Regions from separate parts of the Marinobacter sp. es.042 genome, predicted to be linked through region 1. Evidence: predicted binding sites of a transcription regulator. Region 1 holds the regulator's gene; each other region holds the start of a gene.
What was found. The regulator FliA, encoded in region 1, starts transcription of late flagellar genes. The targets are predictions, from matches to a motif close to CTAAAGTTTNNNNNNNNNNNGCCGNTAA.

Region 1 (7,631 bases):
CGCGCACGGCAGAGATGCCATCCATCACGGGCATCTCATAATCCATGGTAATCACGTCGGGACGCAGTTTCTCGGCCAGCTCAACGCCTTCCCGACCATTGGTCGCAGCACCTACCACTTTGATCTGGCCGGAGCTGGTCAGGATTTCCGTCAGCCGTTTGCGAAAAAACCCTGAATCGTCAACGACCAGGACAGAAACTGTCATCCACTTCTCCTACCCAATCCATCGTTCTTCGGCCTTCTCTGGCAAAAAGCGCCGGAAGGCCCGGCTCAACCGTAATGTTGCAACAGGCTTGGCACATCAATAATCAGTGCAATCCGGCCATCACCGGTAATGGTGGCACCGGCCATGCCTGGCGTACCCTGGAGCGCTCGTCCGAGGGGCTTGATAACCACTTCTTCCTGACCAACCAGCTGGTCGACCACGAACCCGACCTGCTTGGTACCCATGGCCACAATGACAACATGGGCGTTATCGGGCACCTCCTGGCCAGCGCCGGCACGAACCAGCCAGCGCTTGATGTGGAATAGCGGGAACACTTTATCCCGAACCACAATGCATTCGCGCCCATCGACGATGTTGGTCTTGGTCAGGTCCAGATGGAAAATCTCGACCACGTTAACCAGCGGCAACGCAAAGGATTGATCGCCCAGCATGATCATCAGGGTGGGCATGATGGCGAGCGTCAGCGGAACCTTGATGACAATGCGAGAGCCCTTGCCCAGTTCCGATTCGATGCTCAACTGGCCATTGAGCTGGCCAATCTTGGTCTTGACCACATCCATGCCGACGCCACGACCGGACACATCCGAAATCTGCTCCTTGGTGGAAAATCCGGCGGCAAAAATAAGGTTGTAACACTCCGAATTGGTCAGCCGGTCCGCGGCGTCCTGGTCGTAGATACCCTTTTCGACCGCTTTACGGCGCAGGACCTCCGGATCCATGCCCGCACCGTCATCCTCGATAAACAGCAGAATATGGTCTCCCTCCTGCTCGGCAGAGAGGGTAACCGTGCCCTGTCGGGGCTTTCCGGCCTTCTCGCGGACGTCCGGAGCCTCAATCCCGTGGTCCACCGAATTCCGCACCAGGTGAACCAGCGGATCTGACAGTGCTTCAACCAGGTTCTTGTCGAGATCGGTTTCCTCGCCATGCATCACCAGGTTCACCTCTTTCTTGAGGTTTCTGGCGAGATCGCGCACAACGCGGGGGAACCTACCGAACACCTTTTTGATCGGCTGCATTCGGGTCTGCATGACGGCGGACTGAAGATCAGTCGTAACCACATCCAGGTTGGATACCGCCTTGTGCATGTGTTCGTCTTCACTTTCGGCACCCAGACGCTGCAAGCGGTTACGCACCAGCACCAGCTCACCTACCATATTCATGATGTCGTCGAGCCGCTTGGTGTCGACACGAACCGTCGTTTCAGCCACCGGGGCATTGTCGCGAGCAGGCATCGCCGGTGCGGCAGCGCCTTTGGCTTCCGGCTTCTCGGCCGGCTTCGACTTTTCGGGCTTTGACGTGTTTGCTGTCGGCGATGCAGGCTGTTTCGGCGCTGAGGGCTGTTTTGGAGCTGGAGGCTCTTTCGGAGCTGAAGGCTCTCCGCCCGCGGTCGGGCTTCCGCCCTTGCCGTGAAGATCGTCCAGCAATTTCTCGAATTCGTCGTCGGTGATCAGGTCATCGCTGCCACCAGATCCGGCCTTGGCAGCCGGACTGTCTTCTTCGCTGACGGCCTCTTCCTCGCAGGTTGGCGCACCAGCAAACTGACCTTTTCCGTGCAGTTGGTCCAGTAGCGCCTCGAATTCGTCGTCGGTTATTTCGTCGTCTCCAGAACTTTCCTGGTCACCGCCGGCCGACCCGGCGCTTGAAGCCTGGGGAGCGTCCCCCGATTTCTCATCCTGCAATGCGTCCAGAAGCTGTTCGAACTCGTCGTCGGTGATGTCGCCACCGTCTTCTGCCGGTTCGCTCTCTTCCTGCTCCGGTTGAACGGCAGCGGCAGGCTCCCCCTCGCCTTCAGGCTGCGCCAGGGCGTCCAGACGGGCAATCAGTTCGTCCGGCGCCGGTGTCAGCTCCTCATGATTGCGGACTTGCTCAAACATGGCATTGACGTGGTCGAGTGCTTCGAGAACCACGTCCATCAGTTCAGAGTCCACCTTGCGCTTGTGGTTACGCAGGATGTCGAAGACGTTTTCGGCGGAATGGCAGCAGTTCACCAGCGCTTCAAGCTGAAGAAAGCCGGCACCGCCTTTCACGGTATGAAAACCACGGAAGATGGCGTTGAGCAGATCACTGTCGTCAGGATGTCGCTCAAGATCCACCAACTGCTCTGACAGCTTTTCGAGGATCTCGCCGGCTTCTACCAGGAAGTCCTGCAAAATCTCTTCATCAGCATCAAACGCCATGCGTTACCCTCATTATTCAGAAACCGAGACTGGACAACAGGTCGTCTACGTCGTCCTGCCCCGAAACTACATCTTCACGCTCATCGGCCTTGATCTGGGGCCCGACGCCCTTCTCTGCAGACTCTTCTTTTTCTTCAATCTGGTGCACCGTGCCCGTGAGCTGGTCCACATGACTAGCCATCACCACCAGACTGAGCATCTGCTCCTCAACCTCTTTCACAAGGGCGGTGACCTTCTGAATGACCTGACCTGTCAGATCCTGATAGTCCTGAGCCAGCAGGATTTCCGACAGGTTGCTGTACATGGTGTCGGCATCGGTTGCCATGCTGACAAAAAAGCGATCAATCCGGCCGTACAGCTCGCGAAACTCGGCCGGCTGCATTTCCCGGCGACGCAGTCGCTGCCACTCATCACGCAACGCGGCGGCCTCGTCTCTCAGGGCATTGGCCACCGGCATGGTTTCCTCAACCAGGTCCATCGTCCGGTTGGCTGCTTCGCCGGTCATCTGCACCACATACTCGAGGCGATCAGAGGCATCTGTCATTTTCGACAGTGCTTCCTGCTGTTCTGCGTTTCGGGGATCAATCTGGAAGTTCCGGATTGCTTCGTGAAGGCTCCGCGTCAGCCGCCCTACCTCACGGTACAGACTCTGATCCCTGACCTCGCTGAGTTCATTGATCAGGGTCATGGCCTTGGCATAATCACCGGCGTTAACAACTTCAGCCAGTTCGGTTGCCTGACGCTGGAGCTTCTCAGTCACCTCCGGCTCAAGGCCCCGATGGTTCTTTTCGCTATCGCTCATGGGAGCCATCCGACCTCTGGTTACTGGATTCTTTCAAAGATTTTCTCAATCTTTTCCTTGAGCACCGCAGCGGTAAACGGCTTGACCACATAACCGTTTACGCCTGCCTGGGCAGCGGCAACGATCTGGTCGCGCTTGGCCTCAGCAGTTACCATCAATACCGGCAGGGTTTTCAGATTCTCGTCCGCCCGAACGGCCTTGAGAAGGTCGAAGCCTGACATGCCCGGCATGTTCCAGTCGGTCACCAGAAAATCGTATTTGCCGCTTTTGAGCATTGGCAGCGCTGTGTTGCCGTCGTCAGCTTCATCGGTGTTGGTGAAGCCAAGATCACGCAGCAGGTTCTTGATGATCCGTCGCATTGTGGAGAAGTCGTCCACAATGAGGATTTTCATGTTTTTGTCCAATGGGACCTCCAGTTAGTAACACCCGGAATTCGTTTGACCTTTGCGTTCAAAGTCTAGCAGGCCGCTGTTTTAACCGCTTATTGTCGGACCTTTGCTTCGGTTGTAAAGCATCGGTTACCAAAAACTACAGACTACCTCGTTGCCGACACAGACTGAACGCCGTCAGCTGTCCGATTCCTGACGCCAATCCGAGAGCCGTCCCCGAAGGCGCAGGGCTGCCTGGCTGTGAATCTGGCTTACCCTGCTCTCACTGACGCCCAGCACCGCGCCAATCTCCTTGAGGTTCAGTTCTTCCTGGTAGTAAAGGCTCAACACCAGCTTTTCCCGCTCCGGAAGGTCCTCAATCGCCTCAGCGAGGCTCCGCCGGAAGGCATCGGAGGACAATCCCTCAAGGGGATTATCCTGCGTCTCTGTCTGTTCTATCGGCAGCTCTCCGGATTCATTGAGCTCGTCGAGGCTAAAAAGTCGACCGCTGTTGGAATCGGAAAGGTAGGAGTGGTATTCGGGCAGCCCCATCCCCAGCTCTTCGGCCACTTCCTGGTCGTGGGCTTCGCGGCCAAGTCGATCTTCAACGGCTTTGATGGCCTGGGAAATGCGACGGGCGTTTCGATGAACAGAACGTGGCACCCAGTCACCCTTGCGGATTTCGTCCACCATGGCGCCGCGAATACGGATACCGGCGTAAGTCTCGAAGGTAGCACCTTTGGTGGAGCTGTAACGCTGGGCGGCCTCGAGCAGACCGATCATGCCGGCCTGCATCAGGTCTTCAAGCTGGACGGACGCCGGCAGGCGAGCCATGAGGTGAAGGGCAATTTTCTTGACCAGCGGCGCGTGCTGCTCAATGAGCTGAGCCGGCTTCTGCGCACTTGACTGGTTATAGATTCCGAGGTTTTTCGCCAATATCATGTATCCGGTTTTTTTTGTTTGACTGGATCCGATTCAGACTTCGACGAGCCGCTCCACAAAAAATTCCAGATGCCCGCGGGGAGAGGACGGCAACGGCCAGCTATCTACCTTGTCCGCCAGCGCCTTGATGGCCAGCGAAGCTTTCGCCCTGGGATAGGCGTCCAGCACCGCACGCTGCCGCTGAACCGCTTTCTTCACGGCCTCATCGTAGGGGACTATTCCTACGTATTGTAGTGCCACATCCAGGAAGCGCTCGGTGACCCGTGTCAGTTTTTCGAACAGATGCCGGCCTTCCTGTTCATTCCGGACCTGGTTGGCAAGAATACGGAACCGATTGGTGCCGTACTCGCGGTTCATAAGTTTAATCAAAGCGTAACAGTCAGTAATGGACGTGGGCTCGTCACACACTACCAGCAAAAGCTCCTGGGAGGCCCTGAGAAAACTGACCACAGATTCGGAGATACCGGCAGCGGTATCCACTATCAAAACATCGATCTGATCACCCAGTTCGCTGAACGCATTAATCAGCCCGGCATGTTCCATGGGGCTGAGCTGGGTCATTCGTTGGGTACCGGAAGAGGCGGGGACAATCTTGATGCCACCGGGACCATTCACCAGAACGTCCTTCAGATCACAATCGCCGGCCAGAACATCCTGGAGGTTACGATTGGCAGTGATGCCCAGCAAGACGTCGATATTGGCGAGCCCCAGATCGGCGTCGAGCAGTACCACTCTCCGGCCTTTCTGCGCCAGGGCAATTCCGAGGTTCACCGACACGTTACTCTTGCCGACACCACCCTTTCCGCCGGAAACTGCAATCACCTGTACCGGATGTGCTCTGCTCATACTGTTTTTGGTCTCTCGCCACGTTTCGCCGGCTTTGTCTCCGACGCCTGCTGTCAATCTGTCCGGTCTCAGGCGTGCTCTTTCAGGCCCTCTGCGACCGCTTGCTGTTGCTGGAGTGTTTTCAGCCGATCCACGGCCAACCGCACCAGCGGAACGGCTTCTGCGTGGTGCAGGTCTTCAGGAATCTTCTGGCCGTCTGTGTAATAGGCTACCGGCAGACCGGTTTCCATCACAAACCCGAGAGACTCGCCCAGCGTCAGGGCCTCGTCGATTTTGGTCATCACACAGCCCGCAAGATTTGCCATCTTATAGCAATGCCACACGGATTTCATGATGCGAGGCTGACTGGTTGCCGAGACCACCAGATGGGTTTTGATATTGTGATGGCTGCGAGCCAGTTCGGCCAGCTGTTCCTGATAGCCTTTGTCGGCACTGGTCAGTCCGGCGGTATCAATCAGCACCAGATGACGGTCTGACAGCTCATCCAGAATATCGTCCAGACTGTGGCTTTCATCCACGACCCGCACCGGCACATTCAGGATCCGACCGAACACGAATAACTGCTCGTGCGCCGCCACCCGATAGCGGTCCGTGGTAACCAGGGCCACGGAATCGGAGCCATGCTTGAGCACGTAGCGAGCGGCGAGTTTTCCGATGGTGGTGGTTTTCCCGGACCCTGTCGGACCCACCAACGCGTAGGCGCCGCCCTCATCCAGCCACTCCATGCGGGAGGTCCGGACCCCGGTACACAGCATTTTCAGGGACTGCTTCCAACCGTCTTCCAGGCGCCCCGACTTGTGACGACGGGAAATTGACCCCGCCAGATCGCTGCCGAGGCCGAACTCCTGCAAGCGCTCGGCAAGCCTCTGCTGCACGGCGGTGGTCGCAGAAACCTCCGGCTCCGTTTGCGGCCGACGGCCCTGCATCATGTCTTTGAGCGAGCTGATCTCGGCCCGCATCTGCGCCAGCTCATCGGAATAGGCTTCCCTCGGCGCCTGTGGCAGAGGTGCAATATCACCAAAACCACCACTCACCTCTTGCTGAATGGCAGCGAACGAACCGGCGTAGCTCGCGCCCTGCGATGCCCGCTTTTCCCGGACTTCACGGATGCGGTCCCGGGACCGGCTCAGCTCGTCTTCAAGACGCCTGTGCTGGTCGGCCTGCATCTCGGCCAAGCGGGACCCGTTGGCGGCGTCTTCTGCCTGGTTGCCCAGTCGCTGGCGCGCCATATTCTCGTCATAATCCAACGCCGTCACAATTTCGACACCGCCGTCGACCCGACGATTGGAAAGGATCACGGCGTCCGGCCCCATCTGTTCACTGACCTGCTTGAGCGCCTCGGCCATGGTCTGAGCAAAAAACCGCTTTACTTTCATGATGCCTCTTCCTCCACCGGCAACGCCGTGCCGGCGCTGTCCGCTCTGTCATCCGCGCCGTTACTGGCCAACGGACGCCACGATCGTAATCTGTTTGTTATCCGGAATTTCCTGGTACGAGAGCACATGCAGGCGCTCTACCCCGTAGCTGGCGAACTTCGCCAGCACCGGCCTCAGGGGCCCGGACACCAGCAGAATGGCCGGCTTGCCGAGCATCTCCTGACGCTGGACGCTCTCCTGAAGCGAGCGCTGGAGCTTTTCAACCATATTCGGCTCCAGGACCAGGCCAATATCTTCCTGTCCGCCGGATTGTTGACTCTGCTGAACAGACTTTAGCAATAACTGTTCCAGATCCGGATCCAGGGTGATCACCGGTATCTCCGATTCGTTGCCGCAGATACTCTGGACAATCATCCGACGCAGGGACTGCCGGGCAACGGTGGTCAACAGCTTCGGATCCTGACTCTTCGGGTGCACGTTCACGATGGCCTCGGCAATGGACCGCATGTCCCGGATCGGCACTTCCTCTTTCAGGAGGTTCTGCAGCACTTTCAGCAGCAAGCTGATGGATACGGTGGTGGGCACCAGTTCCTCGGCCAACTTCGGAGAAATCTTTTCAAGCTGATCCAGCCATTTCTGGACTTCCTCGTGGCCCAGCAGCTCGTGGGCGTGTTTCTGCAGCACCTGGTTAAGGTGGGTCGCGACCACCGTACTGGCATCGACCACGGTATAGCCGAGCGTCTGGGCCTGGTCTTTCTTGTCTGGCTCAATCCAGCTGGCATCCAGACCAAACGCCGGATCCTTGCCTTCAATGCCCTCTATCTTTCCGAATACCTGACCGGGGTCGATGGCCAGCTCGCGGTCCGGATGGATTTCGGCCTCGGCAATGGTCAC
Region 2 (7,631 bases), 700 kb from region 1:
ATGCCCATAATGGCACCCAGCAGCATCACGCGCTTGCGCCCGATGCGCTCCATTAACCAGGTTGCCGGTTTGATAGCCAGAACGGTGCCCACGACCACTAGCCCGACGGGAAGTGTTGCGTACTCGGGCGCCGGGGCAAGCATTCTGCCCTGAATGCTGCCTATAAAAACAATAAAAGGCGCTGTGCACATGGCCAGCGCCTGAGCGGCAACCAGGACCCAGACATTGAGGGGCATGGATTATTTTTTCCTGTAGATGATTCCGGGGTGGCACTGCACCATCTCGTAGAGGTGGGGCAAGCCGTTGAGCGATTCCGAGGCACCCAGAACCAGGTAGCCGCCCGGGTTCAGGGTGGCGTGCATCCGGGTGAGAATGTCCTTTTTCAAGTCCGCCGAAAAATAGATCAGAACGTTCCGGCACATCACAATGTCGAACTTGCCCAGCATATAACGCTCAAGCAGGTTCAACTCCTTGAACTCCACCATGCTCTTGATCTGGGGTTTGATCTGCCAGCCACCGTTCAGGGACGGCGTGAAAAACTGTTTCTGGCGCTCTGGCGAGAGCCCCCGCCCAATGGCAAGCATTTCATACTCGCCCTTGCGAGCCACATCAAGAACGCTTTTGGAGATATCCGTGGCGGTGATCTTTACATCCCGGAGCTTCCCGGGCCTAGCCCGGCGAAACTCCTCGACGATCATGGCAATCGAATACGGCTCCTGGCCGGTTGAGCAGGCCGCAGACCAGATACGCAGAGGCTGCATCGAGTTGCGCTCTGCGAATTCGGGAAGCAGTTTCTCCTGAAGAATCCGGAAAGGGTGATTGTCACGGAACCACAAGGTTTCATTGGTTGTCATCGCATCGATGACAGTCTCTTTCAGACCGCCCCGCCCAGAACGCTTAAGGCGCTCGAGCAGTTCACCCAGGGTATTCAGGCTGTTCTCTTCAAGAATCCTGCGCAACCGGCTTTTGACCAGATACTGTTTATTATCGCCCAGTAAAATCCCACAGGCGTCCTGCAGGAACGATTTGAAGGCTTCATATTCCTGTGGCGTGATTTCCGCTTTCATTGGGTCTCTGTTCTGAGTGAATCTTTGAGCGGCTCCATCAACCCTGGTCGATGATTTCCATCACCCGCTCTGCCAGCTCGTCCGGACTGAACTTTGCCATAAAGTCGTCGGCCCCGACCTTCTTTACCATGGCCTGGTTGAACACACCGCTGAGTGAGGTGTGAAGCATAACAAATATATCCGAAAGCGCCGGGTCCTCTTTCACCTTGGTGACGAGCGTGTACCCATCCATTTCGGGCATCTCCACGTCCGAGATGATCAGCGAGAAGTGATCCTTGGCCCGGGAACCGTCCGCAGTGATTTCCTTCAGATGTTCAATAGCCTGCTTGCCGTCGTTTTTCAGCACCACTTCCATGCCAATTGCGGTGAGACACCGCTGTATCTGGCGCCGGGCCACGGACGAATCATCGACCACCAGCACGGGCAGATGCCCCGGCACCCGGTCCGCGCTCTTGCTCAGAACGGCTTCAGTTACGTCCTCCCCAAGCGGAGAAACTTCTGAGAGAATCTTCTCTACGTCAATGATTTCAATAAGCTTATCATCAATTTTCGTGACAGCGGTAAGATAGACATCCTTGCCGGCCCCTTTGGGTGGAGGCAGGATTTCTTCCCAATTCATGTTCATGATTCGCTCGACGCCGCTCACCAGGAAACCCTGCGTTTTGCGATTGTATTCAGTGATAATGACGAAGCTGGTGGAAAGCGCTTCCTGGGGTATACCGGGCAGGCCAATCGCCATGCTCAGATCGATAATGGGAATAGTCTCTCCCCGGCTATGGGCTACGCCTCGAACGACCGGACGGCTGTTGGGCAGGGAGAACAGCTTCGGACACTGCAGAACCTCTTTCACCTTGAACACGTTGATCCCGTAGATCTGACGCCCCCTGAGACGGAAAAGAAGCAGCTCGAGGCGGTTCTTTCCGACCATCTGAGTGCGCTGGTTAACACTGTCCAAAACCCCTGCCATTTCGATTCTCCTGGCTTGCCGGAATTACAACGGCATATATCTTGCTGTTCAGTGAATAATAGCCTGATCGACGGAAACCCGTCATATCAGGGGTGGGCCAACTCATTTAACGGCCACTTTTGCCGAATCCTTAGCCTGATTCGGGCTTTTCTGCCCTGTTGTTGACAGCATAGGACAAACTGATACGTATGCGCATCACGAATTTCGCCCTACTACTGCTAATGTCTGGACTGACCACACCGCTCCTGGCGGGAACGACGGCCGAACAGATTCAGAAAGCAACCCTGGCGTTTCTGGACAGCTTTGCGTCTGAACAGGCCGAACATGGCTACACCGTTTCCTTCGAACCCGGTTCCATCGACAGCCGCCTTGCTCTCGCCGAGTGCGAAAAGCCTTTGAATGTAGAGTTCAGCGGTGATCCATGGAAAAGCACCAGCCCGTCGTTGCAGGTAGCCTGCGAAGGAACCCGTCCATGGCGAATGTTTGTTACCGCTTCAGTCTCTATCCATGGGCCAGCCCTGGTGGCAGCGAGGCCACTCACGCGTGGAGAGCGAATAACCGAAGGGCTGCTTGCAAAGCAGTCTGTTGAAATCAATTCGTCCAGACGTGGGGTAATTACGGACTCGAAACAGGCGATTGGCATGGAAGTGCGGCGCGCAGTGAATGCGGGATCGCTCGTTACACCAGACATGCTTTCGGCCCCGAATGCGGTCGAACGGGGCGATCATGTTATCATCACCGCCAAAACCGGCGGATTTTCAGTACGTTCCCGGGGCAAAGCCCTGGCAAGCGCCAGCGTTGGCGAACAGGTTCTGGTTGAGAACCTGCGCTCATCGCGCACGATAAGAGCCAGCGTTGTCGCGCCGGGCCACGTGGAGATTCCGATGTGAGCCGTGTGCGGCAGAGGCTTGCCGGAGCGGCAAGTGAATGCCGCAAAACCGGTCGTAAAAGCAGATGAAAAAAAGTGCTAAAAGTACTAAAGGTTTTCGCGGCGCCGCCGTTAAGAAGACATAAACTCGAGTAAGCGCTGCATTCGTGGCGCGACAGGCAAGCAGGTACAGATATGTCAGTTGACTTAAATGGAATTGGCCCCGGCCAGGTCAACACCCAGAGAACCACGGCCGACAAAAGCTCCGGCGCACAGAATACCCAGCCGGCATCCAACGAACAGGCAAAGACACAGGCCCAGGGGGCCCGTGGTGAGAACGTCAGCCTGAGCAATCAGGCCAAGAACCTGAAGCAGCTCGAACAAAAGCTGGGCGATTATCCGGAAATGGATGACGACCGCATCGAGCAGATCCGTTCCGCCCTTGAAAATGGCACGTACAAGATTGACGCCGAGAAGCTGGCCCAGAAAATGCTTGAGATGGATGAAAGCATTTTCGGGTGAGTAGACCATGGCCGCAATTGATGATTTGAAGACCCTTCTTTCCCAGGATATCAGCCAGCTTGAAACACTGGCTGACGTTCTCGGCAAGGAAAAGACCTGCCTTGCAAATTCTGACCTCCGCCAGCTGGACGCCCTGACCAGGGAGAAGAACGATCTCCTCGGAGCAGTCCGCGAACGCGCCAAACAGAAAATCCGAACGCTGGTACAGATGGGATATCGCCCCGAAAGTGGCGAGCCTTCCCGCTTTATCCGCAGCGCCGGCTTTTCGGATCTCTTCGAACTCTGGCAGGAAGCGGACCAGAAATTGCGAACCTGTCAGACGCTGAACCAGACCAATGGTCGCGTAATCAGCCACTTGCAAAAGCGTTTGTCGAGGCTCACCGATATTTTCCGCGGCGCCACCGGCCAGCAAAAGCTGTACGGTGCACAGGGTCAGCAGACTTCGGTTTCAAGCAGCACGGTGCTCGCCAGCGCCTGAGCCCGGACGCATGGCTCTGTAGAGCCATGCTTTCCACGTCATCGAGTGTAGATGGTCATCCGGGAGTCGGGATGAAACCGGATGTCGTGAATGCTCACGTTGCCCATTGAAGCTCCCTGGCCTCCCGTAACCCTTATATTGTCCATCCGGATTTCCTCGATGCGCTCAGGGAACGCCAGCATCAGGGCGCCATCTTCTCTTACCCGATAACGTGGCTCCCCTTCACGATAGTGCACACCGGAAATGCTGAGATCTGAATCCAGGAAGTTCAGAACCGGCACGAAGATATTGGCGGAAAGCTTGAGACCTTCAATAACATCTGCGGATGCCTCGGTGCCTTGCTCCCCATTTCCTGCAGGGTTCTCCGCCATATTGCTGACAATACCGATGCGCTGCAGCAGGGTCGGATCGCCCTGACCGGAAATGGCCGCCAGCTCGGCTTCGCTCATGGGGGCAAAATTGCTTTTCTCATAAAGTTCTCCGGCTTCCAGCGTTGCCTGGGACGCCTCGGCCGAGTTGCTGGCCGCAAAGGTTACCAGGGGCTGGAACGGCAGAGTAACCGCTGTTACCAGGGCGGCAGCGTTGCGATAGCGGGACTGGTGCTTGAGGACACGGTGGAGCTCCTTGTCGCTGATCCAGCCCGCCTGGATGAATACCTCACCCAGGCGCTGTCCGGTTTCACGCTGAAGTCTGAGGCCTTCGTTAACCTGCCCCTCTGACAGATACCCACGATTGATAAGCAATCGCCCGAGGCGTGATTTCTCTTCAAATCCCTGACGGATTCTCACCCAGTGTCTCCTTTTAAACAGTGAAAACCGTACAACCCGGCCCGGCCAGTGTGATCCATGACTTCCGATATCGGGAAGGTTAGCCGATCACACAACTATGTGTGTGGATGCAGTACCCGTTTTACCATCTCCATCTGGTAAGATCTGGCACCTGATAACAGAATTCGCCGAATTGTCGCAGGAAACACACCGGCTAATAACACGGAGAACGGCTGCAAATGACAAACATGGTAAAACCCCTGAAAACTGTGACACCCGTATTGCTTATGGCACTCACCCTGCTCATGCCGACTGCCGCGGTGCAGGCGCAAACCAATGAGCAGCCGGCCAGTGATCCACTTCCAAAGGTCCGCATGGTGACCAGTGAAGGCGCTATCGAGCTTCAGCTTCGCCCGGATGTTGCGCCCGAAACGGTCGACAATTTCCTGCAGTACGCCGAAGACGGTTTTTTCGACGGCACCATCTTCCACCGTGTCATACCCGGGTTCATGATCCAGGGCGGCGGTTTCACCCGGGATCTCTCCCGCAAGTCGACTCGCGCCCCTATCCGCAACGAAGCGAAAGAGACACTGCCCAACCTTCGTGGAACCATTGCGATGGCTCGCACCAGTGCGCCTGATTCCGCCACGTCCCAGTTCTTTATCAACCTTTCCGACAACGGGTTCCTGAACGCCGGAGTTCGCGGCCCGGGCTACGCGGTTTTTGGCAAGGTGACCGAGGGGATGGGCGTTGTCGATGCCATTGCCCGCAAACAGACCACCCGCAAACAGGGGATGGCCGACGTGCCGGTTGAACCTGTGATCATCGAAACCGTCACCGTGGTCGACCCCGAAGGCTGACACCGTGGACCGTGCTCCCCTGCCGCCCGGAATAGAGCCCGCTGAACTGGCTTGGCACGACGGTGTCCCGGAGTCCATCCGGTTCGGCGATGTCTACTTCAGCCGTGACAATGGTCTCGAGGAAACACGCTACGTTTTCCTGCAACACAACCAGTTGCCCGACCGTTTCGCACAGATTCCCGAGGGCGGCGATTTCGTTATTGCCGAAAACGGCTTTGGAACCGGCCTGAACTTTCTCGCTGCCTGGCAAGCCTGGCAGCGCCGCGCTCCGGCCCATTCGGCGACACTGCACTTCGTTTCCGTCGAACGTTTCCCCCTGACCCAGAAGGACCTGGCCCGGGCCCTGGCGCAGTGGCCCGAACTGACTGCGCTGGCCGACGAACTGCTTCTGCATTACCCGCCTCTGGTGCGCGGGGTACACAGGCTGGTTCTGGCCGGGGGGCAGGTTCGACTGACGCTGTTTTTCGGCGACATTACCGACGCCTGGCAATCCCTGGATTTTCAGGCCGACGCCTGGTTTCTGGACGGGTTCGCTCCGTCCCGCAACCCCGATATGTGGCTGGAAAACATCATCAACAAGATCCGTGCACACAGCAGGCCGGGCACAACTCTGGCGACCTTTACTTCCGTTGGCCGGATTCGTCGGGCTTTGATGGAGGCCGGATTCCGGATGGAAAAAACCGCCGGATACGGTCGCAAACGGGATATGCTGAAAGGCGTTCTTGTCTCGGAGAACCCGGTACCCATCAAAACGGCTCCCACCGAACAACAGGAATCGATCGCAATCATCGGCGCAGGCATTGCCGGCTGCGCACTGGCAAGAAACCTGGCAGACCGGGGCTACCCGGTAACACTGATCGACGCCCATGGCCCGGGTGCAGCAGCCTCCGGCAACGCCCAGGGCGCCCTCTATGTAAAGCTGGGCGTAGAGTTCAACGACCAGACCGAGCTGGCGCTCACATCCCTCACGTTCGCGCAGCGTTTCTACCACAACTGGCGCGACCAGCACTGGCATCCGACCGGCCTGCTACAGCTGGCCCACAACCCCCAGGAAGCGGACCGGCAGCGGAGGTTTCTCCAAAGGAACGACTATCCCCGGAGTGTCTTTTACCCGGTGACCCGGGAACAGGCCAGCGCCCTGACAGGCGTACCCACGGAATCCGGCGGGCTCTGGTTCCCCGGCAGTGGCTGGCTCGAACCCGCTAACCTTTGCAAGGAATTGGCGAACCACCCTTTGATATCCACGCTGTTCCATAGCGAGGTACACAATCTTCGGGTTTCGGACGGAACATGGAACATTTCGACGGGCGACAGGAGATCGATCACCGCCGACCGGGTAGTCATCTGCTCGGGCCACCTCAGCCCGGAGCTTATCCCGACAAAGGGTCGTTTCCGGCTGAAAGCCATTCGTGGCCAGGTTAGCCACCTGCCAACCGCAGCTCTCAGAGGCCCAACGGCCGTTATCTGTGGGAAACGGTATCTCAACCCTGCGCTGGGCGAGTTTGCCGTAACCGGCGCAACCTTCGATCTACGCGACAACAACCCATCGCCCACCGTGGAAAGTCATAACGAGAACGTCGACGAACTCGGCTCGATGCTGCCTGCGGTGTTTTCCAATGAACGCGATGCGCTTCGCGGCGAGGAACTGAATGGCAGGGTTGCCTTCCGATGCACCACCCATGACTACCAGCCGGTGGCCGGAGCCGTTTTCGACGGCGAGAGCGGCTATCTCGATAGCCTTTACCTGCTTACTGGCCTTGGCAGCAAAGGACTGACCTACGCACCGCTCCTGGCCGAATATCTGGCCGACTTGCTTACCGGACAACCTCTTTGCCTTCCCGCGAACCTGGCCACACGCGTTGAAACCAGACGCCTATTCCAGGCAGATATGATGGTTTCGTAATAAACTCCAGCTGAAGTTTCCGGTCAGACTGCCGATAACGACTGAAAGGGTGACATAGTCAGGGAGAGAACCCATGTCCATTTACGTCAGCGAACCCGGCCGCCCGGTCGGAACGCGGCTACCGGAAACATTCCGGGCAAGGCCCGTGGGTGATGTTACAGAGCTGGCAGAAACCCAGAAGATCAATCCTGGCCGAAGT
Region 3 (7,631 bases), 1.1 Mb from region 1:
GTTTCTGACCGGCCTGATTGTCTGGATGGGTTTCATCGTCTGGGATCTGGCCAAGAAATCCCAGGCCGGCAAGTTCGGCACCATCGCACTGTTTACGGTGCTGGGCGCCGGCGTTGTGGGCTTTATCGTTAAAACCGTACTCGTAGAGATCATGCAAATATGAAAGACAAGGACCAGCCCTGATGTGGTTTCGCAACGCCCGCGTATTCCGATTTACCAAACCCTTTGATATCTCTGCCGAAGAGCTGGAAGAAAAGCTCCAGGCCGACGCCTTCAAGCCCTGCGGACCTCAGGAAACCAGCCGCCAGGGCTGGGTTCCGCCCCTGGGCAAGCATGGCGAACAGCTGGTTCACAGTGCCAACGGCTATCACCTGATTGCCCTGCGCAAGGAGGAAAAGATTCTTCCCGGCCCGGTGGTGAAAGAAGCGGTTGAGGAGAAGGCCGAAGCCATCGAGTTCGAGCAGGGCCGGAAGGTCCGGCGCAAGGAAAAGGACGAAATCAAGGAACAGGTAATGCTGGAGATGCTGCCCCAGGCCTTCTCCAAGAACCGCCGCTCCTTTGCCTACCTCGCCCCCCAGGACGGTGTTCTGGTGGTCGACGTGGGCTCCGCCAAGCAGGCGGAAGATCTGGCCTCGACTCTGCGCAAGAGCCTCGGATCGCTGCCGGTCCGTCCACCCGCGGTGGAACAGGCACCTGCTTTCACCTTTACCGGTTGGCTGAACGAATCCATCGACCTGCCCGGCAAGGTGGTTCTGGGCACTGAGTGCGAACTCAAGGATCCGTCTGAAGATGGCGGCGTGGTGCGTTGCAAAGGCCTGGATCTTAAAGCAGATGAAATCCGCAACCATCTGGATGCGGGCATGCAGGTGACCAAGCTGTCCCTGACCTGGGACGACAACGTCTCCTTCGTGCTGGATGAAGAACTCGGCATCCGTCGCCTGAAATTTGGCGAAACACTTCAGGATCAACTGGACGATGTCGACGTGGACGACCACGCAGCCAAGTTTGATGCGGCTTTCACGCTGATGACCCTTGAGCTGTCCCGACTGATTCCAGGGCTCCTGGAAGCGCTCGGCGGCGAAGATCGCTCTGCGATTGTCGAAGAGTAAAGCCGTAAAACCGGGTCAGATACCCTCCTTGTCTGACCCGGCCTCCCTTGCACTCTTCAGTGGGCGCTTTTTCCCAGACGCTCTCGCTGCCAGTCTTTTTCCGGTTCGTTCAGGACCAGCCGCAGATCCATCACTTCCTCTTCGGTATTGAACTTGATTTCAAAGCCCAGATGTTCCGCCAGCTGCAGCATGGGACGATTATCCGGCAGTACATTGCCCACCATTTCCATGGTGCCCCTGGCCCGGCAGTAATCGATCATCTTCTGCATCAGGGCAACGCCGAGGCCTTCGCCCTTCATTTTATCGTGCACCATGACCGCGAACTCGCATTGCAGGTTATCGGCATCGGTCCAGGTGCGCACGGTTCCCAGGGTTTCCTCGCCTTCCCCGTCTTCCCTCGGCGCGTTGGCAATAAAAACCATCTCCCGGTCGTAATCGATTTGCACCATCTGGGCAACGTCTTCCCGGGAGAAATGCTTGCGATACTGGAAGAACCGGTAACGAATGGACTCCGGCGACTGCAACTCATGGAACGCCCGGTGGGCAGGCTCATCTTCCGCCAGTACCGGGCGAATGATGACCCGGCGCCCGGATTTGGGTAAAACAATCCATTCCTCCAGTTCCCGCGGGTAAGGCTGAATAATCGGCCGCCCCGGCTTGTCAGCCAGATTGATGGCAATATTCACCGCCACCGCCCCCTGCTCGTTGAACAGCAAGGGCGAGATCTCAAGACCCTTGATTTCCGGAATATCGATAACAATCTGCGAGAGGGTGACCAGGGTCTCGGACACCGCGCGGATATCCTCCTCCGGCTTCAAGCTGTGTTCTTTCAGCAGCTTGTACATGTAGGTACGGCGAAGAAGCTCACGGGCCAACACCATGTTCAATGGTGGCAGTGCGATCTGCCGGTCGGTCATCACGTTGATCTGGGCGCCTGCGGCACCGCACACCACCAGCGGGCCAAACAATGCGTCCCGGGTAATGCCGACACTGAACTCGATCCCACCCACGTGCTGGTAGGAACGCTGAACCGCAAACCCGAGAAATCCACTTTCCGGGAAATGGCTCTTGTATTCCTCCATCAGGTAGCGGCAGGAATCCATGATGGCCGTTTCGCTGTTCAGTTTCTGGACCGTGCCCTTGTAACGACGCTGGGTCGGACTCAGGTCCAGGAAAGGATGGCACGCCTGCTCATGAATAATGGTGATGTCGATGGGGCGCCGCTCAACCGCAAACACCTCCAACACCTCTTCCATATCGTCGCAGTACATGGTTTCGATGGTGCTGATCCCGTAGTCCCGCACCAGATCCCGCGCTTCCCGGTTGGAGAGGTGATACCGACCTGCTCGAAGTGCCCGGTTGACCACATGACGGGTGTGGGTACGGTCTGCAAAGTGGTCGGTAAAGGATTCCGGCGTTTCCGTTAGCAGCCGCTGAACCCGCTGGTGACGAACATGCTGCATGAATGCCATCACGGCTTTCTCAGGATTGAAGAACGACGGCAGCCCGGCCCGGTAAAATTCTTCCCGCGCATCCATGACCGTACTCTGGCCGAGCCAGCAGGTGAACACATTCAGACGTGTACCCTTGGAGGCCTGCACAACGGCATCCGCAATCTGCAGGCTGTCCTCCGTCAGGCTCGGCGCATACATCACCAGCACGTTTGCCACTTCCGGATCCTTGGCGAGAATTTTGATGGCTTGGCCATACAGCTCCGGTGAGGCATCGTAGTTAAGGTCAATGGGGTTTTTACGGGTCCAGTAAGGTGGCAGCAGCTCGGCCAAGGCCTCGATGCTGGATTTCGACAGCTCTGCCAGTTCACCACCAAGATCCGCCAACCGGTCCACGGCCAACACCCCGGGACCGACTCCATTGGCCATAATCGCCAGGGTTTCGCGGCGCAAGGGACGCATCCGCGTCAATGTCTCGAGCGCATCAAACATCTGGCCAAGGCCATCCACCCGGAGCACACCTGCCCTCTGAAGCATGGCGTCGTAGATCGGATCACTGCGTTTCAGGCCATCAGGAAGGTCATGGGGAAACCACTCCGACTCCGGTACACGACCGGACTTCACCGCAATCACCGGCTTGGTGCGGGACGCAACCCGAACCGCCGACATGAAACGCCGGGCACTGGGAATGTTTTCGATGTGCAGGAGAATCGCACGGGTCTGTGTATCCTGGGCCAGGTAGTCGATCAGGTCGTCGTGATCGATATCCATGCCATCGCCCAGGGTCAGGAAGTAGGAAAACCCCACACCACGGGCGAATGCCCAGTCTATGACCGAACTGGCGATGGTGCCGGACTGGCCAACGAAGGCAACCCGGCCAGGGATGGCGCCCATATGGGCGTAGGTAGCGTTCAGGCTGCGTGCCGGGACCATCAGGCCAATGGTGTTGGGGCCCAGTACCCGGATTCCGGTTTCCCGGGCCGCTTCTCGAACCGAATACATCAGGGGCTGGCCGGTTTTACTGTGAGTACGTGACATGCCACCGGTCATAACGATCGCGGTGCGCACCCCGGCCTCCCCCAGCCGCTTGATGGTCTTGGCCACGGTATCCGGCGGCGTACAGATGATTGCCAGGTCCGGGGAAAATTCCATTTTCGAGACTTTCTTGACGCAGGGCACCCCGTGCACGTTGTCGTAATCGTTCTGGTTCACCACCAGTAACCGGCCGGGATAACCGCCCCCCATCAGGTTCCGCAACACCATACCGCCAAGGTTGTCTGCCCGCTCCGACGCACCGATCACCGCAATAGACGCGGGATTAAACAGGCTCTCCAGATACCGGGTGCTCAAGCTGACTCTCCTTTGTATGCGGCCGGCAGACCGTTGGGGAAATAAATGTAATAAAACAGGTTACTTATGAGTGTAACTCTTATCTTAGGCCTTGATACCCCGATGTGAAATGACTATCGCCCTTATAAGACCAAAGAAACACGGCATCGTGCAGTTTTCCCTGATAAGCTTGAAGAAAATATAAGCATATCGAAGGCAGTCCGAGACGTATGACCACGGCATTCTTTTCCCACGATGACTTCATGAAACACAACATGGGGCCGGAACATCCGGAAAGCCCTGAGCGGCTGGCGGCCATCGTCAGCTACCTTGCTGACACTGGCCTGGACCAGAAACTTGACTGGGTCCGACCGGAAGAAATCACCCGCGATCAGCTTCTGATGGTGCATCCGGAAAAATATCTCCATCAACTGGACCTGATGCAACCGACCCGTGGCCGCGTGTTTACCGACCCGGACACGGCCATGATGCCTGACACCCTTCGAGCCGCCCGCCTGGCAGCTGGTGCCAATATCCAGGCCGTGGATATGGTAATGAGCAGCCAGGTTACCAACGCGTTTGTTTGTGCACGGCCGCCCGGGCATCATGCCGAGCGGGCGAAATCCATGGGGTTCTGTTTTTACAACAACGTTGCCCTGGCCGCCATGCGCGCCCTCACCTTTCATCATTTGGAGCGGGTCGCGATCATCGATTTCGACGTGCACCAGGGCAATGGCACCGTAGACATTGTTAGTGGCGACGAGCGTATCCTGATGTGCTCAAGCTTCCAGCACCCCTTCTACCCGCACTCTCACGTGCACCGGCAGGCCGACAACATCGTGAATATTCCGATTGAGGCAAACTGTTCGTCTGAAGAGTACCGGAAGCAGGTGGAGGCGGGATGGCTGAAGCGCCTGAATGAATTCAAACCGCAGTTGATCCTGATTTCGGCGGGTTTTGATGCCCACCGGCTGGATCCGATGGCAGAACTGAATCTGGATACTGAAGATTATCGCTGGCTGACGGAAATGATTGTGAGTGTCGCCAGTGAGCACAGCAATGACCGGATCATTTCAACCCTGGAAGGCGGTTACCACCTGCGGGCCCTGGCGGAAAGTGTCAATGCCCACCTCGAAGTTCTGGATTCGGTTTACTGAAGCCGATCAGCCCCTGGGTTCGCCGCCATAGCCGTTAGCCTGCTGCAATTCCGGGCGGTCACCGGCCCGTTGCAGGCGGATATTGGTGCGGCGGTTATCTGCGGGCCGGTTGGATACCGGGTACTGGTCGCCATGGGCCCGCACGGTAATCATGTTTTCATCAATACCGCTCGCCTTGAGGTAGTCGGCCACCACATTGGCGCGATCTTCGGAAAGCGCACGGTTGTCGATCCGGCTTCCAATTCTGTCACTGTGGCCATCCACAAAAATCCGCTCAACCGTCGAATCGGCGTTCACATAAGCCACGATGTTATCCAGTAGTTGCCTGTCGGCATCGGACAATTGCGTGCTGCCGCTGGCAAACGGCACCCTCGAGCGCTGGATCTGATCAAAGTTTACCGGCAGAAGATTGGACGTACAGCGTTGATAACGCTGGTACTCGCCGGCAAAGTTGATGTTGGAGACCTGAACCCGCACCGGGCGGCCATCAAACCACGATTCCCTGGTTACCGTCGGGCGCATCCCATCCAGAAGTCCATGGGCGACCACGAACGCCTGACGTGTATCCAGCGAGACCTGACGCCGATCATCCGATACGTTGACCGTTCCGAGGGGCTTCGGCGCCACACCCGGACGCCAGGCCGGTGCCTCGACCACAAGGCTGCCGCGCCCTGGTCGCATCAACGCAGAATCAGACTCCAGGAAAAAGCTGAGACTTTCACCGGCGCGATGATTGAACACCGCCCGACCGTAGCCGGGAACTTCGTGCACCAGTCGGCATTCAAATACCGACTCGGCGAGATACCACTGGCTGTTCTCGATTCCGGCGCCATAGCTGGCAGCCTGCGCGGCCGCCGGCAGAAGCACCACGGGCAACATGGCAACAAGCAGAGTATTCAGGAGTTGTCCGGGGCGAAATCCCATAGAGCTAGCCATCAGTGTCCGGAGTTAGCAGAGTCAGACTGTTTAACGGCCTGAGCCGGAAGTTCTTTAGCCACCAACCGGAAAACAATCACCCGCGCCTTCTGGTATAATTCGCCAAATTTTTTCGGCTCCCAGAGAAACGGGCACAAGCTCGCCCCGCCAAAGGTATTTCGGACAAACGCCATGACAGACAAGCTCACGCTCACACGCCCCGACGACTGGCACCTTCACGTACGGGACGGCGAAATTCTCAAGGACGTGGTACCGGCTACGGCCGCCTGCTTCGGTCGCGCCATCATCATGCCTAACCTGGTACCGCCGGTGACAACCGCAGCCGATGCCAAAGCCTACCGGGAACGCATTCTGGCGGCTGCCAATGGCACCGAGTTCGAGCCGTTGATGACGCTATATCTAACCGAGAGCATGACGGCGCAGACCATCCGGGATGCCAGGGCTGCCGGCGTTGTGGCCGCCAAGCTTTACCCGGCCGGAGCAACGACCAATTCCGACTCGGGGGTGAAGGATATCCGTAACATCTACCCGGTTCTGGAGGCCATGGCCGATTGTGGCATGCTGCTGCTGGTACACGGAGAGGTAACCGATGCCGATATCGACATTTTCGACCGGGAAAAGGTATTTCTGGAGCGTGTCCTGGCACCCACTCTCGAGGCTTTCCCGAACCTCAAGGTTGTACTGGAACACATCACCACGGCCGATTCCGCAGAATTTGTCCGGCAGCACGCCGGAGACAACCTCGGTGCGACTCTGACGCCCCAGCACCTGATGTACAACCGCAACCACATGCTGGTAGGCGGCATTCGGCCGCATCTCTATTGCCTGCCAATCCTGAAGCGTAACCGCCATCAACAGGCGCTCAGGGACGCGGTGGCCAGCGGCGACAAACGCTTTTTCCTGGGCACGGATTCCGCCCCTCATTCGAAGGATCGCAAAGAGGCAGCCTGCGGTTGTGCCGGCTGTTACTCGGCCTACGGCGCAATCGGCCTGTATGCGGACATTTTCGAGGAGCTTGGCATCTTGGATAAACTTGAAGCATTCGCCAGTTTCAACGGGCCGGATTTCTATGGCCTACCGCGGAATACCGATACCATCACCCTGATTCGTGACCCCTGGACCATGCCGGCAGAGCTGCCGCTGGCTGACGGAACCATCGTGCCCCTCAAGGCTGGTGAAACCGTTCACTGGAAACTGGCGTAAACCTGACTTATTCCTTCTCACACACGGCCAAGACCGGAGCTTGAGTGACTGACGAAAACAAACCACCGCATCCCATGTCCCGCCGCTTTCGCGGGTTTCTGCCTGTTGTAGTCGACGTGGAAACCGCTGGCTTCAATCCCGAGCGGGACGCTCTGCTCGAAGTGGCAGCAGTGATACTGACCATGGACGAAGACGGCTGGGTGCGGCGCGCTGAGACCCACGTTCAGCAGATCGATCCTTTTGAAGGTGCGAATCTGGAGCAGTCCGCCCTTGATTTCACCGGTATTGATCCGTGGAATCCGGAGCGAGAAGCGGTACCCGAGCGGGAAGGACTCAGCGAGATCTTCAGTCCCATTCGCAAGGCGGTGAAGAACCACGATTGCAAGCGAGCCGTCCTGGTGGGCCACAATGCCACCTTTGACCATAACTTCATCTTTGCAGCCGCG

Region 2: the regulator FliA is predicted to act here: its motif matches at 3,011-3,038, upstream of flgM (flagellar biosynthesis anti-sigma factor FlgM).
Region 3: the regulator FliA is predicted to act here: its motif matches at 6,013-6,040, upstream of CFB02_RS08340 (flagellar protein MotY).

Annotation. Positions count from the first base shown of each region.
Region 1 covers NZ_LT897781.1:704,260-711,890, reverse strand. The annotation lists gene cheB (protein-glutamate methylesterase/protein-glutamine glutaminase) at 1-205, opposite strand, end outside; gene CFB02_RS03470 (chemotaxis protein CheA) at 271-2,403, opposite strand; gene CFB02_RS03465 (protein phosphatase CheZ) at 2,420-3,205, opposite strand; gene cheY (chemotaxis response regulator CheY) at 3,226-3,609, opposite strand; gene CFB02_RS03455 (RNA polymerase sigma factor FliA) at 3,772-4,515, opposite strand; gene CFB02_RS03450 (MinD/ParA family protein) at 4,549-5,361, opposite strand; gene flhF (flagellar biosynthesis protein FlhF) at 5,430-6,737, opposite strand; gene flhA (flagellar biosynthesis protein FlhA) at 6,798-7,631, opposite strand, start outside.
Region 2 covers NZ_LT897781.1:1,403,338-1,410,968, forward strand. The annotation lists gene CFB02_RS06650 (MFS transporter) at 1-236, opposite strand, end outside; gene CFB02_RS06655 (CheR family methyltransferase) at 240-1,067, opposite strand; gene CFB02_RS06660 (chemotaxis protein CheV) at 1,105-2,034, opposite strand; gene flgA (flagellar basal body P-ring formation chaperone FlgA) at 2,223-2,924, shown strand; gene flgM (flagellar biosynthesis anti-sigma factor FlgM) at 3,098-3,424, shown strand; gene CFB02_RS06675 (flagella synthesis protein FlgN) at 3,432-3,902, shown strand; gene CFB02_RS06680 (pilus assembly protein PilB) at 3,941-4,690, opposite strand; gene CFB02_RS06685 (peptidylprolyl isomerase) at 4,918-5,529, shown strand; gene mnmC (bifunctional tRNA (5-methylaminomethyl-2-thiouridine)(34)-methyltransferase MnmD/FAD-dependent 5-carboxymethylaminomethyl-2-thiouridine(34) oxidoreductase MnmC) at 5,534-7,432, shown strand; gene CFB02_RS06695 (CBS domain-containing protein) at 7,506-7,631, shown strand, end outside.
Region 3 covers NZ_LT897781.1:1,761,032-1,768,662, forward strand. The annotation lists gene CFB02_RS08320 (DUF2788 domain-containing protein) at 1-163, shown strand, start outside; gene rdgC (recombination-associated protein RdgC) at 183-1,109, shown strand; gene CFB02_RS08330 (GNAT family N-acetyltransferase) at 1,166-3,910, opposite strand; gene CFB02_RS08335 (histone deacetylase family protein) at 4,120-5,046, shown strand; gene CFB02_RS08340 (flagellar protein MotY) at 5,053-5,970, opposite strand; gene pyrC (dihydroorotase) at 6,154-7,185, shown strand; gene rnt (ribonuclease T) at 7,230-7,631, shown strand, end outside.